One region of the Demequina lutea genome, then DNA from elsewhere that is predicted to be linked to it. Evidence: riboswitches for the same ligand, from Rfam matches in the RefSeq annotation. Region 1 holds a riboswitch; each other region holds the start of a gene.
What was found. Region 1 has a riboswitch for thiamine pyrophosphate ahead of thiM (hydroxyethylthiazole kinase). Riboswitches for the same ligand answer to the same signal wherever they lie in the genome.
Positions count from the first base shown of each region.

Region 2: another riboswitch for thiamine pyrophosphate. It lies ahead of BKA03_RS12820 (ATP-binding cassette domain-containing protein); the one in region 1 lies ahead of thiM (hydroxyethylthiazole kinase).
Region 3: another riboswitch for thiamine pyrophosphate. It lies ahead of BKA03_RS06070 (MFS transporter); the one in region 1 lies ahead of thiM (hydroxyethylthiazole kinase).

Region 1 is NZ_JACBZO010000001.1:2,412,677-2,417,701, forward strand. It holds gene BKA03_RS11615 (Gfo/Idh/MocA family protein) at 1-601, opposite strand, end outside; gene rsgA (ribosome small subunit-dependent GTPase A) at 695-1,714, shown strand; TPP riboswitch at 1,777-1,882, shown strand; gene thiM (hydroxyethylthiazole kinase) at 1,876-2,688, shown strand; gene thiE (thiamine phosphate synthase) at 2,691-3,338, shown strand; gene thiD (bifunctional hydroxymethylpyrimidine kinase/phosphomethylpyrimidine kinase) at 3,335-4,144, shown strand; gene BKA03_RS11640 (ATP-binding cassette domain-containing protein) at 4,161-5,025, opposite strand, start outside.
Region 2 is NZ_JACBZO010000001.1:2,667,778-2,672,802, reverse strand. It holds gene BKA03_RS12830 (hypothetical protein) at 1-651, opposite strand, end outside; gene BKA03_RS12825 (rhodanese-like domain-containing protein) at 728-1,207, shown strand; gene BKA03_RS12820 (ATP-binding cassette domain-containing protein) at 1,261-1,551, opposite strand; TPP riboswitch at 1,823-1,946, opposite strand; gene BKA03_RS12815 (ABC transporter permease) at 2,078-2,914, shown strand; gene BKA03_RS12810 (ABC transporter ATP-binding protein) at 2,911-3,654, shown strand; gene BKA03_RS12805 (glycosyltransferase family 2 protein) at 3,664-4,671, shown strand; gene BKA03_RS12800 (hypothetical protein) at 4,721-4,990, shown strand; gene BKA03_RS12795 (glycosyltransferase family 2 protein) at 4,990-5,025, shown strand, end outside.
Region 3 is NZ_JACBZO010000001.1:1,239,559-1,244,583, forward strand. It holds gene thiE (thiamine phosphate synthase) at 1-279, shown strand, start outside; gene BKA03_RS15815 (bifunctional hydroxymethylpyrimidine kinase/phosphomethylpyrimidine kinase) at 398-733, shown strand; gene BKA03_RS06070 (MFS transporter) at 730-2,052, opposite strand; TPP riboswitch at 2,046-2,154, opposite strand; gene BKA03_RS06075 (DUF1905 domain-containing protein) at 2,240-2,533, shown strand; gene BKA03_RS06080 (NAD(P)H-hydrate dehydratase) at 2,588-3,436, opposite strand; gene def (peptide deformylase) at 3,517-4,011, shown strand; gene BKA03_RS06090 (NAD(P)H-hydrate epimerase) at 4,038-4,724, opposite strand; gene BKA03_RS06095 (DUF3145 domain-containing protein) at 4,932-5,025, shown strand, end outside.

The DNA of each region.
Region 1 (5,025 bases):
AGGTCCCCGGACGCGTCATGTCGGTCATCTGGGCGGCGACCGAGCTGATGGGGCCGCACAGGTGCTCGAGCATGTCGAGGCCGTGCACCTGCGTCTCGATCAGGTTCGCGTGGGGGCTGGTGCCGAAGTTCGGCTCGCCGCCGAATCGCCAGGTGGCGAACACGATGTCCCCGAGCTCGCCCGCGTCGATCGCGGCCTTGGCGCGCTGCACGGGTTCGGCGTAGCGGTGGTTGAGGTTGATGGCGAAGAACACGCCTCGGCGTTCGGCCTCGGCGAGCAGGGCATCGGCCTCTTCAAGGTCGAATACCAGGGGTTTCTCGACCAGGAGCGGCACGCCGCGCTGCAGGAGGTGGAGCGTCGGCCCGAAATGGACTTCGTTCGGCAGGCAGACGGTGACCAGGTCGGGCCGTGCCTGGTCGAGCATCGTGTCGATGTCGGTAAACGGCGTCGTGGCGAACTCGGCGGCACGTGCGGCCGTGCGGCCAGGGTCGCGCCCCACGATGCCGACCAACTCGACGTCGTGGCGTCGCGACAGGATCCGCGCGTGCTGGGCACCCCAGCCCCCTGTACCGACCACAGCGACCTTCAGTGCTTCGTTCATCGTCGAACCCTCCAATGCATTCGCAGGAACCGTCACCACAGTAGTCGCCGAGGATCGGTAGTCTCGGGGCATGACGAATTCACCGGCGGTCACGTGACGGACTGGAGCGGTTACGACGAGTCCGACGCCAAGGTGCGCCCCGGGCGCAGTTCGCGGCCCCGATCCAAGATCAGGCCTGCACACGCGGATGCAGTCGACGGCGTCGTGACGATCGTCGACCGTGGGCGCTACACGGTTCTTACCGCGGCCGGACCCACCGTCATGGCGGTCAAGGCGCGTGAATTGGGCCGACGCGGACTCGTCGTCGGCGACCGCATCGGCCTCGTGGGCGACGCCTCCGGTACGCCTGACACCTTGGCGCGCATCGTGCGGCGCGATGAGCGTGCGTCTGCGCTCCGGCGCACGGCGGATGACAGCGACCCGGCCGAGCGGGTGGTCGTCGCCAACGCGGACCAGTTGGCGATCATCGCCTCCCTGGCAGACCCGGAACCCAATCCGCGCATCATCGACCGCTGCCTGGTAGCCGGATTCGACGCGGGCATGGGCGCGATTCTGGTGCTCACCAAGGCCGACCTCATGTTGGCCGACCACATGCGCGCGCTGTACCAGCCGTTGGGCGTGACAGTGATCGAGACCTCCGTGATGCGAGAGGGCGGGCCCGAGGCGGACCCCGGGTTCCAACTGCTGCGCTCTGCCCTGGTGGGCGCGCGGACCGTGTTTGTTGGCCCGTCCGGCGTGGGCAAGTCGACGCTGGTCAATGCGCTTGCGCCTGGAACCTTGCGGGCCGTTGGCCGCGTCAACGACGTGACGGGGCGGGGCCGTCACACGTCGACGTCGTCGCTCATGCTCGAGGTGCCCAGCGGCGGTTGGATCATCGACACCCCTGGTATTCGGTCATTTGGCCTGGCGCATGTCGATGCCGAGCACATGATGTCGGCGTTCCCCGACGTGGCCGCCTACGAGGTCGAGAACTGCCCCCGTGGGTGTCAGCACCTCAGCGCCGCCGATGGCTGCGAGCTCGACGGTTGGGTGGGCGACAACCCCGATCGAGCCGTCAAGATCGACTCGATCAGGCGCCTGCTCGCATCGAAGGCCGCGGGCGAGGGCTACTAGCGCTCGCATCCCCCGCCTCCGCCGCGCTGCCGATGGGCAGACCCGTCAGGAGGTCTACAGTGGGTCCCGACGCGGGGTGCCAGTTTCCACATGCGGGAAGCGGCTGAGAACACACCCGTCGAACCTGATCTAGCTCGTACTAGCGAAGGGACGTCACTCTCGTGGCTCCAGAACTCTCCCAGCCCACCGCCCATACCATCGGCGATTCCCTCGGCCTATTGCGGGAGCGGCCGCCGCTCGTGCAGTGCCTGACGAACATCGTCGTCGCGCAATGGACCGCCAACACGTTGTTGGCCATCGGTGCCGCGCCTGCGATGGTGGACAACCCTCGCGAAGCCGCAGAATTCGCCGTGATCGCCGGAGCCGTGCTCGTCAACGTCGGCACCCCTTACGAAGAGACCGCCGCCGCGATGTCCGCCGCGGTGGCCTCCGCATCCGCATCCGGAACGCCCTGGGTGCTCGACCCCGTCGCGGCCGGCGCCTTGGCCTGGCGAACGGGCCTCGCCCTCGCCCTTATTGAGGCGGCCACTCCGCGTATCATCCGCGGGAATGCCTCGGAGATTCTCGCCCTGGCCGGTGGAGCCGGGGGCAAGGGCGTCGACTCTGTCGACACCCCCGAGGCGGCGCTCGAGGCGGCGAAGGCCCTCGCGCTCCACTACGGCACCACCGTCGCCGTCAGCGGCCCAGTAGATCACCTGACCGACGGCGTGCGGGTGGTGCGCATCGCGAACGGAAACTCCCTCATGACTCAGGTCACCGGCGTCGGCTGCGCCCTCGGTGCCCTCATGGCGGCCTTTGCTGCCGTGGTGGACGATGGCCTGCTCGCCGCCTCTGCCGCGACAGCTGCACTCACCGTGGCGGCGGACGAGGCGGCACGCGTCAGCCGCGGGCCCGGCAGTTTTGCGGTGGCGTTGCTCGATGAGCTTGCCGCACTGTCTCCACAGGCGCTCGCGAGCGCCGTGCGGCTGAGTTGACCATGGCCAGGGCGCCGATCGATCTCTCGGTATACCTCGTCACGGATACCGTCCTGTGTGGCGAGTTCGGCGCTGCAGCGACCGCTCGGGCCGCCGCCGCTGCCGGTGCCACCGCGGTGCAACTGCGAGACCCACACGCGAGCGACGACGAGATGGTGGCGCTCGGACGTGCCGTGATCGCGGCGCTCGAGGGTTCTGGCGTTCCCGTTCTGGTCAACGACCGGGTGCATCTCGTGCACGCGATCGGCGCCCAGGGGGCGCATATCGGCCAGTCCGATCTGGGCGTCGACGAGGCGCGGGCGATCCTCGGCGAGGACTCCTACCTGGGTTTGTCCGTTCAGACTGTCGACCATGTCCACGCGGCGAGGCACCACGGCGAGTCCATCGATTATCTAGGAATTGGACCCATCTGGTCCCAGGGCACCAAGCCAGACGCGGCCGCGCCAAGCGGCATCGACACGCTGGAACGGGTGCTCTCGGTGAGCCCCTGGCCGTGCGTCGCGATAGGCGGCATCGATGCCCGTCGCACCGCCACGGTCCGGGCAACGGGCGCGGCGGGCGTCGCCGTCGTGAGCGCGATTTGCGGTCAGCCCGACGTGGCCGCCGCCACCGGATCCATCAGGGCGGCGTGGGACGGCGTTCGCGTATGACCATCCCCGTCGCCCTCACCATCGCCGGTAGCGACCCCTCCGGCGGTGCCGGCATCCAGGCGGACCTCAAGACCTTTAGCGCACTTGGCGCGTACGGCATGGCAGTCATCACGGCACTCACCGCCCAGAACACTCGCGGGGTCACCGGCGTGCATGCCGTGCCCGCGGAGTTCGTGACACAACAGCTAGAAACCCTTGTGGCCGATGCGAGGCTCGATGCGATCAAGATTGGGATGCTCACCAACGCCGACGTCGTCAACGCCGTGGCCCTCTTCTTGACATCGCACCCGAACCCGGTCGTCGTCCTGGACCCTGTCATGGTCGCCACGAGCGGCGACCTACTGCTAGCCGACACCGCGGTAGATGCGATGCGCGCCCTGGTGCCAAGAGCGTCGATCATTACGCCCAATCTGGCCGAGGCCGCGGCGCTCCTCGAGCGCGCCGTCGCCACGAGCAGGGATCAGATGCACGAGCAGGCACGCTCTCTCGCGTCGCTCGGAGCCCAACGGGTGTTGCTCAAGGGCGGCCACTTGGACGGTTCCCATGACATGGTCGACGTCTTTGTCGGGCCCGAGGGCGAACACGAATTGGTGGGGCCGCGCATCGACACCGCGAACACCCACGGCACCGGCTGCACCCTGTCCTCCGCTCTGGCCGCTTTGCGCCCGCAACGCGAGGACTGGCTCACCGCGGCGCGCGACGCGAAGGCCTGGCTCACGGGAGCCCTGGCACACGCCGATGCCCTTGACGTCGGCCACGGGCACGGCCCGGTGCATCATTTCTACGAACTCTGGCCGCGCCCTTAAGGCTGCACGTCCGCGCCTAGCGCGTGATGGCAAGCACCAAGGGGATCGCGGCGACACCCGCCGCCAGTGCCAGGAGCACCGTGTCCGCAAGCAACCAGGGCGCGCCCTCGGCCCACGTGCGCCGCACTCCGAGGGCCAAGGCCGAGGAGAACCCCCTGGCCTCCATCCCCACCGCCATGCGACCCGCCTGCCGTAGGGACTGCACCAGGAGTGCGAAGGTCAGTGTGACGAGTCCGCGCGCCTTGGCCACCGGCGACCGACCGGCAGCGAGGCCCCTGACCCTACGTGTGCGGCGCAGTTGTTCCCACTGTTCCGCGAGGGACTCGAAGCGCTGCAGGGCTGCGACGGCCGCCACCACGGGTCGTCCCGGCAACCGCAGGCGCTGCGCCAGATGATCGCCCAAGGCGAATGGGTCGATGAATCGCACCAACAACACGCCTGGTAGCACGAAGAATGCGATACGCAGCGCGGCGATCGCAGCGATGACGGGACTCTGTCCTTCGCTCAGCAGCCACGTGGAGAACCCCACGGAGGCCACCGCGAGCAGGCCGGGCAGCACTCTGCGGATTCCGTGGCCCCTCCAGCCAATCACAAGAGGGGCGAGCAGCAGCTCGGCGGCCACCCCGATGAGGCCCTGAGGCAGGGTAGAGACCGTCAGCCCACCGGCTAGCAGCAGCGCCGATGCGCCGAGCAGCGCCAACGGTCCAGCGCGTGCGGCGAGCGGCCGGAAGGCAGCGCGAGGTGTCGCCGTGGTCGAGCGGAGCGGGCCTGCCGATGAGGACCGGTCCTCCCACGGCATCGGCTCGTTGGAGAGGTCGCGCCCGTCCGCGCGGGTGCCGCCCACGATTCGCCCCTGCTCAAGCCGGATACAACGGTCGGCC
Region 2 (5,025 bases), 260 kb from region 1:
GACGTCTCCTGACTCGACGCTCGATTCGTTTGTCCACGTGGGGTCCACCTCGAGCGCTGCCTTGCCCGTCTGCGATATCCACATCAGGCCGCCCTCAGTCGCGACGTCTTGAGGCGAGATCAGCGGCGCGGTGTAGTCGTCAGGCGTTGCTGTCAGCGCCCCGAACGCGAGGCGTCCCCCCACCACGGCCACCGCGAGCACGAGGACGAGCACCACGATCTGTGAGATGCGTCGTCGTGCCTTGTGGGCGCCGGCACCACTCACTGGCTCGATCCAATCAGGGCCGGCAGGGAACGACGCTTGGGCTGCACGGGAATACTCGGCGTCGCGAGACGGCTGCGGGGGCCAGGCTGCGGACGGTTCGTGGACCGGCCAGCCAGCCGACGACGGCGTTGTTCCCTGGGTGGGCTGCCGCGGCTGTGGTGGCGGTGCGAGCGGTTCGCCGCGTTCGAGCGATGCGACGAGCCACATCGGCGCCTCGTCGTCGGGGCCGGGAACCGCCGCGAAGTCCTGTGCGGGGGACTCGGGAGGTCGCCGAGACGTGTCGCCGTCTCCTGCCGTGCCGTCGCCGCCATTCGATGGGTCGCCAGCCGATGCTTCGGCGCGCGAGCGTTCGTCCCCGCTTGGTTCGTGCTCGGGCTGAAATGTCACGGGCAACTCCTCATCGTCATCATAGGAGCCACCGGAAGGTGGACTGGCGGACCCGCCCGCGCCTACCGTACGAGTCATGTCCTCCGCGCAAACACCTGCCCAAGCGGCCGCGCACTTTGCCGCGCGGCTCCGGTTCGAGACGGATCCAGGTGACGTCCACGCGGCGCTCGAATCGGGCCAACCGGGATTCGTCTTCGTGGATACCCGCGGCGACGAGGCCTGGGACCAGGGCCACGCCAGGGGAGCCGTGCACGTGACCAAGCCGGAAATGCCGAATGTGATCCCGACGTACCCCGTCGGGACCCAGTTCGTCGTCTATTGCTGGGGCCCAGGGTGCAATGGCGCGACGCGAGCGGGCCTGATCATCTCGGAGGGCGGCTATGCAGTGAAGGAGATGATCGGCGGCTTCGAGTACTGGGCAAGGGAGGGTCTTCCAGTCGATCGCGTGGCGCGTGACGCGACGGGGGTCGAGATCATCGTGGACGCGACGAGGGCTGCGGACCCGCTGACCGTGCCAGCGGGCGTCCCCGCACAGCGCATCGTTTGCGACTGCTAGTACCGTTTCGGCGCGTGCCGCGTGCCGCAAGCACCGCGTGGCTGCGCGCGGAGTCACGCGTCGATCAGGCGGCCATCAGACATGAGAACCACGCGATCGTCGACCAACTCCCCCTCGGCAGCGTCGTGCGTGACCATGATGAAGGTGGTCCCTGCGGACCGCAGGATGTCTCGCACCTCAGCGCCTAGACGGGTTCGTAGCTCGGCATCGAGGGAAGAGGGCGGCTCATCGAGAGCCAGCAGACGAGGAGAGGGCGCCAGGGAGCGGGCCAACGCGACCCTCTGCCTCTCGCCGCCCGAGAGGTCCCTCGTGTCTCTCGGGCCGAAGCCTGCGAGGCCCACCATCTATAAGACAGCGGCGACTCGCCCGCTGCGTTGACGGCGCGGCATCCCAGAACTCTCTAGGCCGAAGGCGACGTTGCCCTCGACTGTCCTATGAGGAAAAAGCCGGCCATTTTGGAATACGAGCCCGAAGCCCCTCCCGTGGGGAGACGCTCGGGTTTGGTTCGGTCGCCGAAGGTGAGCACGCCGCCAGAGTCAAAGGGATCAAGGCGATGGCAACTGCCGCCCGCGCGGCCGCATTCGTCTGAGGCATATGGATTCCTCCCGGTTAAGGAGGGGACGAGTGTCGACTCCCTACGCCGGTGCGAGCCGGATCAGGTTCGAGGGTCTGTGGCGGTCCGCACTCTCAGCGCCCTGACCAGTTCGGTGTGAACGGAGGCGCTCCCCTGTCGTGTACCTCACTATGGTGCGGGTCCAACGCGATAAGGAGACGAGCGGACGATGCTCGGCGCGAGAGTTACCGTAGTTGCGCGCGCACCCTAGACTGGTCCGGGCTCCAACGCCGTTGACGAGTGGTTCGGGAGGTGACGTGAACTACCTAAAGGAAATCTTTGGTGCGCGTGAACTTCTGACGAACCTGACAATGCGTGAGGTGCGCGGCAAGTACAAGCGCACCGTGCTTGGCCAGTTGTGGTCGCTCGTCAACCCCCTGGCACTGATGCTCATCTACACGTTCGTTTTCAAGTTCGTGATCAAGGTTCAGCCCGATGCAGGAAGCCCCAGTGGGCTGAACGTCTTCGCCATCTGGCTCCTGTGCGGACTTCTCCCCTGGACCTTTCTGGCGACAGTCATTAACCAGGGTGCTGGATCGCTTGTGGAAAACGCGAACCTCATCCAGAAGGTGTCCTTCACTCGCATCGTGCTGCCGTTAGCCGTCGTCGGTTCCGCGGGCTACAACTGGATGTTTGAGATGGGCGTGCTCGTCATCGCCCTCACGGTCGTCGGCGGGTTTGTCATTCCGTGGATTCCTTTGGTCTTGGTCGCGATGGTATTGCTCGCGCTCTTTGCCGCAGGGCTTGCGCTCATGCTCTCGATTGCCAACGTGCACTTCAGGGACACCCAATACTTCATCTCCATTGCTCTGCAGATGTGGATGTACCTGACGCCCATCATTTATCCGGCGACATTGGTCGACACAAAGTCGGTGGAGCTCGGGGGGCTCGCGGGAACCCGCATCACGGTGGCGGACATCTTCCACCTGAACCCCATGGAACACATCGTCAATCTCTTCAGGACACTGTTGTACGACAACCGAATGCCGGACCTGTCCGACTGGGTCTGGTCCTTCTCGGCCGCCGCTGTGTCGATCGTGCTTGGGCTCATCGTGTTCCAACGCCACGCCCGCGGCCTTGCGGAGGCGCTATGACGGAGATTGCAGTCCACGTCGACCACGTGAGCAAGAGTTTTCGCATGTACTACGAGCGCAATCAGACGCTCAAGGCGGCCATCATGCGCCGCCGCACGTCCGTGCACGAGGATTTCTGGGCGCTTAAGGACGTGTCTTTCGACGTGCCAAAGGGGTCCACGTTCGGACTCATTGGCAGCAACGGCTCCGGAAAGTCGACCCTGCTCAAGTGCCTCGCGAACATCTATTACCCCAACAAGGGAACGATTTCGCACACCGGCCGCGTGGCCGCGATGCTTGAGGTCGGCTCCGGATTCCACAGTGAACTTTCGGGCAGGGAGAACATCTACCTGAACGGCTCGATCTTGGGGATGAGCAAGAAGCAGGTGGAGGCGAAGATCGATGAGATCGTCGACTTCGCCGGAGTGGGCCAGTTCATCGACCAACCCGTCAAGAATTACTCCTCCGGCATGTATGTGCGCTTGGGTTTCGCCATCTCGATCAACGTTGATCCGGACATTTTGGTGGTTGACGAGGTGCTCTCGGTGGGCGACGCCGAGTTTCAGGAGCGGTGTTTCGAGCGGTTTGGCGCGCTCAAGGAGGCAGGCAAGACCGTGATTTTGGTGAGCCATTCCACCGAGACCGTGCGCAACATGTGCGACCAGGCGGCATGGATCAATAAGGGCGAACTGATGCAGGTGGGCGATGTCGACTCGACAATCAAGGCGTACCTCGACTCCGTCCCACACGACGGGCAGTAGGGCGCCGAGTTGATTGGGAGCCTCCCGCCACCGCGGATCTCCGTTGCCCTATGCACGCACAACGGTGAGGCATTTATCGAGCAGCAACTGCTCAGCATCCTTTCCCAGGACCCCGCTCCGTGGGAAGTGGTCGTCTCTGACGACGCGTCCAAGGATGGGACCGTCGCGATCGTCGAGCGGGCGGTCGCCGACTGGAACTCGTCTCTACCAACGCCCATCGAACTGGTGATGTTGCGCAACGCGACGCCGCTCGGAGTGACTGCCAACTTCGAACAAGCCATTGCCGCGTGCGGCGGCGACCTGATCGCACTGAGCGATCAAGACGACGTGTGGCATCCCGGAAGGCTCGCGAGGGTCCTTGATATCTTGGCCGAGCGGCCGACGGTGCGCGTTGTCGCTTCGGACGCCACCCTGGTAGACCGCGAGGGCGTTCGTCTCGGCTACTCGCTCTTCGAAGCGCTCGAGGTCACGGAGCGCGACCTCGCGCTCGTCAACGGTCAACAACCTTTCGCCACGCTGATGCGCCGCAACATCATCACGGGTGCCACCATGGTGTTTAGGCGTGACGTTCTCGATGTCGCCATGCCCTTCCCGTCTTCGTGGGTTCACGACGAGTGGATCGCCACCATGGGAGCGGCGCTTGGCGACGTGGTCCTCGTGGAAGACCAACTGATCGACTACCGGCAGCACGGCGGCAACCAGATTGGGGCATTGCGACTCTCACTGCCGGACAAGGTGAGGAGGCTGTTCGAGCCTCGCGCCGACCGCAACGCACGCTTGCTTGTTCGGGCCGAGGCGCTCGCGGAACGCACGGCGTTTCACACCGAGTTGTTGAGCCCACGGGTGCGGGAGACCGCGGCGGCCAAACTCGCACACGAGCGCGCACGCAGCGCACTTCCGACGATGCGTGTACGCAGACTCATTCCGGTCTTAGCGGCGGGCGTCGCGGGTCGCTATGGGACGTTTGGCCGCGGAGCCATGGATATGGTGCGTGACATTTGCCAACCGTCTGGCTAGAGCCCTGAGATCGAAATATTTCCCGGGTAGCGCTTGATACCCTTGAGCCATGTGCAGCGACGAGCCTTTGACACCCTTCGGCGACGATGGTGAGTATCAGGTGCTGTTGCGCCAGATGGCGCTCGTCGACCGGGTGATCGGTCTTGAGGCAGAGGTTGCGCGACTCGAGGCGGCGGCGCGGGAATCAGGCGGAGCTCGCGCGGAGATCGAGCGTCTCGAGACCGCGCTCGCGGCGGTATACGCATCGCGCACCTGGTGGGTGGGCCGGGCATTCCTTGGCCCAGTGCGTGTGGCGCGGCTCCTGAAGGGGCGGTCGTAGTGTCGGTTGCCCACAGGCGAGGAGACGCGCCCACT
Region 3 (5,025 bases), 1.2 Mb from region 1:
CACCGCCTTCCTGAGAGCACCGTTGATTACTTCGGGGTCGGCGCCATTCGGCCCTCCGCAACCAAACCGGACCATCCCCGACCTCTTGGCGTCGTCGGCTTCAGAGCTCTTGCAAGTCTGACGTCGTTACCGTGCGTGGCCATCGGCGGCATCACGCTGGCGGACATGCCGATTCTTCGCCGTGCTGGGGCTGCAGGAGCCGCCGCGGTCTCAGCGATCTGCGGCGCGCCAGACCCACGGGCCAACACCGAAGCGCTCATCGCCGCGTGGGACGAATGACCGCCTCACCGCCCCTGGCAGTTCCTCGGGTTCTCAGCATTGCCGGAACAGACCCCGCAGGAGGTGCAGGTATTCAAGCCGACCTGAAGAGCATCGCCGCCTGTCCGAGATTCACGATGTGATCGTTCTGGTGAAAGGCGGTCACCTGCAGGGCCCGGAATCCCCCGACGCGCTCGTCGATGCTGTGGGCCACCTCGGTGACGGCCTGCAGTTGTTCGAGTTGACTGCGGCACGAGTGAGTAGCACGAACACGCACGGGACAGGCTGCTCCCTCTCCTCCGCGGTCACCACACTTCAGGCGCAGCTCAGCCACTGGACTGTCGCCCTGACCGTCGCGAAAGCGTGGCTGCAGGACAGCATCCGCCACGCCGACCAATTGGAGGTCGGGTCGGGCAATGGTCCCATCCACCATTTTCATCACCTGTGGGATGCCGCTTCGGAGGGGCAACGTTAGTTGAGAATCCCGACTTTGTTCGTTTCCGGACCCGTGATTCCGCCGATGAATACCAGCACACCGCCGAGGACGAGGAGCGCTGCGATTGCCGTCTGCTGCCCAAGGGCCGCTTGCAACGCTGGCAGGTAGTAGGGGTACAGCGCGGGGAGCACGATCGAGAGGCTGTACCCGACCCCGTACCCGCTGGAGCGAACGGCCGCAGGGAACCGTTCGGCAAGATATGCGCCGACCGGACCGTAGCCGGAAACCGTCACTACTTGCAGCGCTACAACCAACACCAGGGCGACCGGAATTCCGTTGGTGCGGAAGATCGCGAGGAATGTGATCGGCGCGAACACGGCGGCGAGCAGTCCGAAGCCCATGAAAAAGGTGCGCCTTCCCAGCACCGTCGACAGGTGTCCTGCCGCGAGCATCGTCACGGCCGATACTGCTGTGGCGCACAGCATCGTGAACGATATCGCTTGCGCACTCAGGTGGGAGGCAACCTTGAGCTCGCCAGTCAGAGTGGGAATCGCCATATCTGTCATGAGCCATAACCCAGTCATCAACACGAAGACCTGCACGAGCGCGCGGCGGTGCGGGCCAACGAAGATTTCCTTCAGCGGGTTTCGCGCCTTTAGCGCACCAGTCCAGACTGGTGAATCCACGACCGCAAAGCGGTAGTAGACCATCATCGCGACGGCAAGCGCCGACCCGAGCAGGAACGGAATACGCCAACCCCATGCACCATACATTTCCGGAGTAGAGGTGCTGAGGAGCACAAACACAATCCCGGCGATCGTCGCGTTCGCCCACGGAGACATCCACATGATGAACCCGCTGGCCAGACCTCGCCTCCTCGGGGCGGACCACTCCATCGCCAACGGCACAGCAGATGTATATTCCCCGCCCAGGAAGACCCCGCCCAGAAAACGCAGTCCGACGATGATGAATAGGGTTCCGTTACCCAGCACGGAATAGCCGGGGACCAGCGCAATGAGGAGCGTCGTCAGTGCGATCCCCGCGAGAGCAACTTTCGTCGTCCACGTCCGCCCAAACCGGTCAGCAATCGGACCAAAAATCGCGGCACCCAGAGGGCGGCCCAGAAGTGCCGCGACAAAAACTAGCCCGGCGTTGCCAACCAAATTGTTCGGACCGAACACCTCGGCGGCTGCGGGGGTCAAGGCAATAACTGGGAGGAAGATATCAAACTGATCAACGAAATTTCCGAAGATGCCACCGCGGAGTGCGCGGCGGACAGCGGTTGGCATCGTGGAGTTTCGCCCATCCGGGCGAACGAGGGCGGCCGCCTGGTTAGAGGGCTGGACAGAGTTATTCACCGAAGCTCACTTCCTTCGCCGGCATTACCCGGACAGGTTCAACGGTCGAAGCTGCGTCAGCTTCCTCTCAGCCCCTGCATCAGGGCTCCCGTGTGGATAGACATGACTATAGCGTCAGCCGAGAAGGCGCAAGACGCCGCCAGGGGGGATTTGCCCAAGCGTCGTTGACTCGCTGTAGCCTCGGCGCGTGACCTACACCTTCGCCGCCGAGCTCTACTTGTGGGCCGCACGCACCGACTGCTGGGTGTTCGCGAACCTCCCCGAGGACGTGGCCGACGAGATCGAGGATGCCGCACCCGAGCCCCGCAGGGGCTTTGGGGCCGTCAAGGTCGAGGTCACCGTGGGCTCCAGCACGTGGCGCACGTCGGTGTTCCCCTCGAAGCAGGACGCCACGTTCGTGCTCCCGGTCAAGAAGGCGATCCTCAAGGCCGAATCTCTCAGAGCGGGGGAGACCGCCACGTTCATCCTGCGCACCGTCTGACAGGCGCACGCCCGGCCGATAGGGCTAGGTCGTGGGTGACGACGATTTGGGCAACTACGACCCCAGCAGCAGCTCCGCGATCACGGCCGGGAGTGCGTCGGCCACGTCCAGCGCGACGATGGGCCCGCCGCCAGAAGCCGCCTCCGCGGCCCGCGCGTGCACCCAGGACGCCGCCGCCCCGGCATCGGCCGCCGATAGCCCCGACGCGAGCAGCGCGCCCGCGATGCCCGCCAGCACGTCCCCGGCTCCGGCGGTCGCGAGCCATGCGGGGGCCTCCTCGAGCTCGACGACGGCGCCGCCTGCGGACGCGATGATCGTCCGCGAACCCTTCAGCAACACGGTGGCGCGAGCCGTCTCGGCGAGAAGCCGCGCGTGGCCCGCCCTGTCGCGCTCGACATCGGCCAGAGTCACGTCGTGGCGAATTGCCGCGAGGGCCCTCACGAGCTCGCGCGCATGGGGCGTGAGGAGCACTCGGTCGGGTGGGGTTTGCCGAGCGCCCGCCGCACGTGACCGCACGCAAGCCTCGAGCGCGCCGGCATCGGCCACCAGGGGCGTCCCGGAGGCAAGAGCCGCGCCAATGACGGCGTCCTGTCCTGGGTGATCGGCCACGCCACTGCCCACGATCCACGCCGAGGCGTGGGGGAGACGGTCGGAGGCATCGGCTGGATCGTGAACGACGACCTCGGGCCGATACGCGAGAACCAGGTCCTGGGCGCGGCGAGGGCCGACGTAGCGCACCATCCCGACCCCAGCGCGCGCGGCGCCGCACGCGACCAAGACGGCCGCCCCCGGATAGGCCTCGGAGCCGGCGACAATGCCGACAACCCCTCGCGAATACTTGTCGTCGTGAGCCTGGGGGCGCGGCCACACCGCCGCGACCCAGGACCGATCTACGGAATCCATACCCATAGCCTGGCACGCGCGCCGCTAGCGGCGGACCTTGAGCGGCCCCGAGGCGCTTCGCGACGTGAAAGAATGCGTCCATGGCCACGCGAGAAATCCGAGTGGTGGGCGACCCAGTGCTGCGCACCCCCTGCGAACCGATCACCGAAATCACCGAGAGCGTGCGCGCCTTGGTCGAGGACCTGCTCGAGACCGTCGATCACGACGGCAGGGCCGGACTCGCGGCAAATCAGATCGGCGTGAGCCTGCGGGCCTTCTCCTGGAATATCGACGGAGACATCGGCTACGTGCTGAACCCCGAGATTGTGGAGAACTCCGCCGAGCTTCAGGAGCTCGGTGACGAGGGTTGCCTATCGGTTCCTGGTCTCTGGTTCGCGTGTGAGCGCCCGCTCTACGCGAAGGCGATCGGCACCGACCTCAACGGCAATCAGGTGGTAGTCGAGGGCGAGGACATTTGGGCCCGGCTCGTCAACCACGAGGTAGATCACCTCGGCGGCAAGCTCTACATCGACAGGCTGGCCAAGGAAGAGCGCCGCAGGGCCATGAAGGAACTGCGCGCGCAAATCGACGCTTAGGGCGGCGACCTCCAGAGCTGCGACTTCTAAACGACGTCGACACCCACGTCGGCCACGACGATGCGGCCCGCAGCCCCGGAAGCGGGGGCGGTTACGAGGCACCACGACGGAGCGGTGAACGCAACCGTCACGTTGGCCGTTACATGCGTGCCCGTCACCTCTCCGCTATCGGCATCGAGGCCGCTCGGAAGATCGACGGAAACGATCACGGCGCTCGACGGGATGACGCTCACCAGGTGATCCGCAGGGGCCCTCAAGCCCGCCGTGCCGCCCAGGCCAGCAATGCCATCGATCACCAGATCCGCCGTCTTGACCTCGGCATCTGCCGCGCGGAGCCCCGACTCGGCAATCGCGTTGAGGAGCACGCCACCCGCCGCATCGAACAACTCCTTGCCGCGAGCGTGGGCCGACGTCGAGACCTCCACCGCAGTCACATCGGCGCCGTCCTGGGCGAGGAGCGCGCCGGCCAGCAGCGCGTCACCGCCGTTGCGGCCAGAGCCCGCGAGAATGACCACGTGAGCGTTGGGGACCAATTGGCCCGCTGCCACGAGTTCCTCCCTTACTACCCTGGCGACGGCGCGCGCCGCGCGATCCATCAGGACGTCTTCGGGGGCGCGAGACAGGGCCACCAGTTCGGCTTCCTTGATCTGCGCGATGGTCAAGGGTGCGGGGAGAGCGGCGCTGGGAATGGGGACTTCGGTATCGTCGGTCACGCCTTCAGGGTCCCACGTTCGGCGATTGTCTGCTCACTCCTCGGGCAACGGGCGCGGGGCGGCATTCGACGCAGGCGACTTTGCCGACGCCACTCCGGCAGGTAACTGGCGCTTTGGGCGTTGCTGAGGCACCATAGAGGTACATCCGGAGAGCCGGACGCCTCGATAGGTCGTAGGGGAAGACGCACCTATCAACAAGGAGGGGTCATGGCCGCCATCACCCGCGGTGTTCTTTTTGTGCATTCGGCATCTCGAGCGATGTGCCCCCACGTGGAGTGGGCGGCACAGTCAGTGCTGGGCT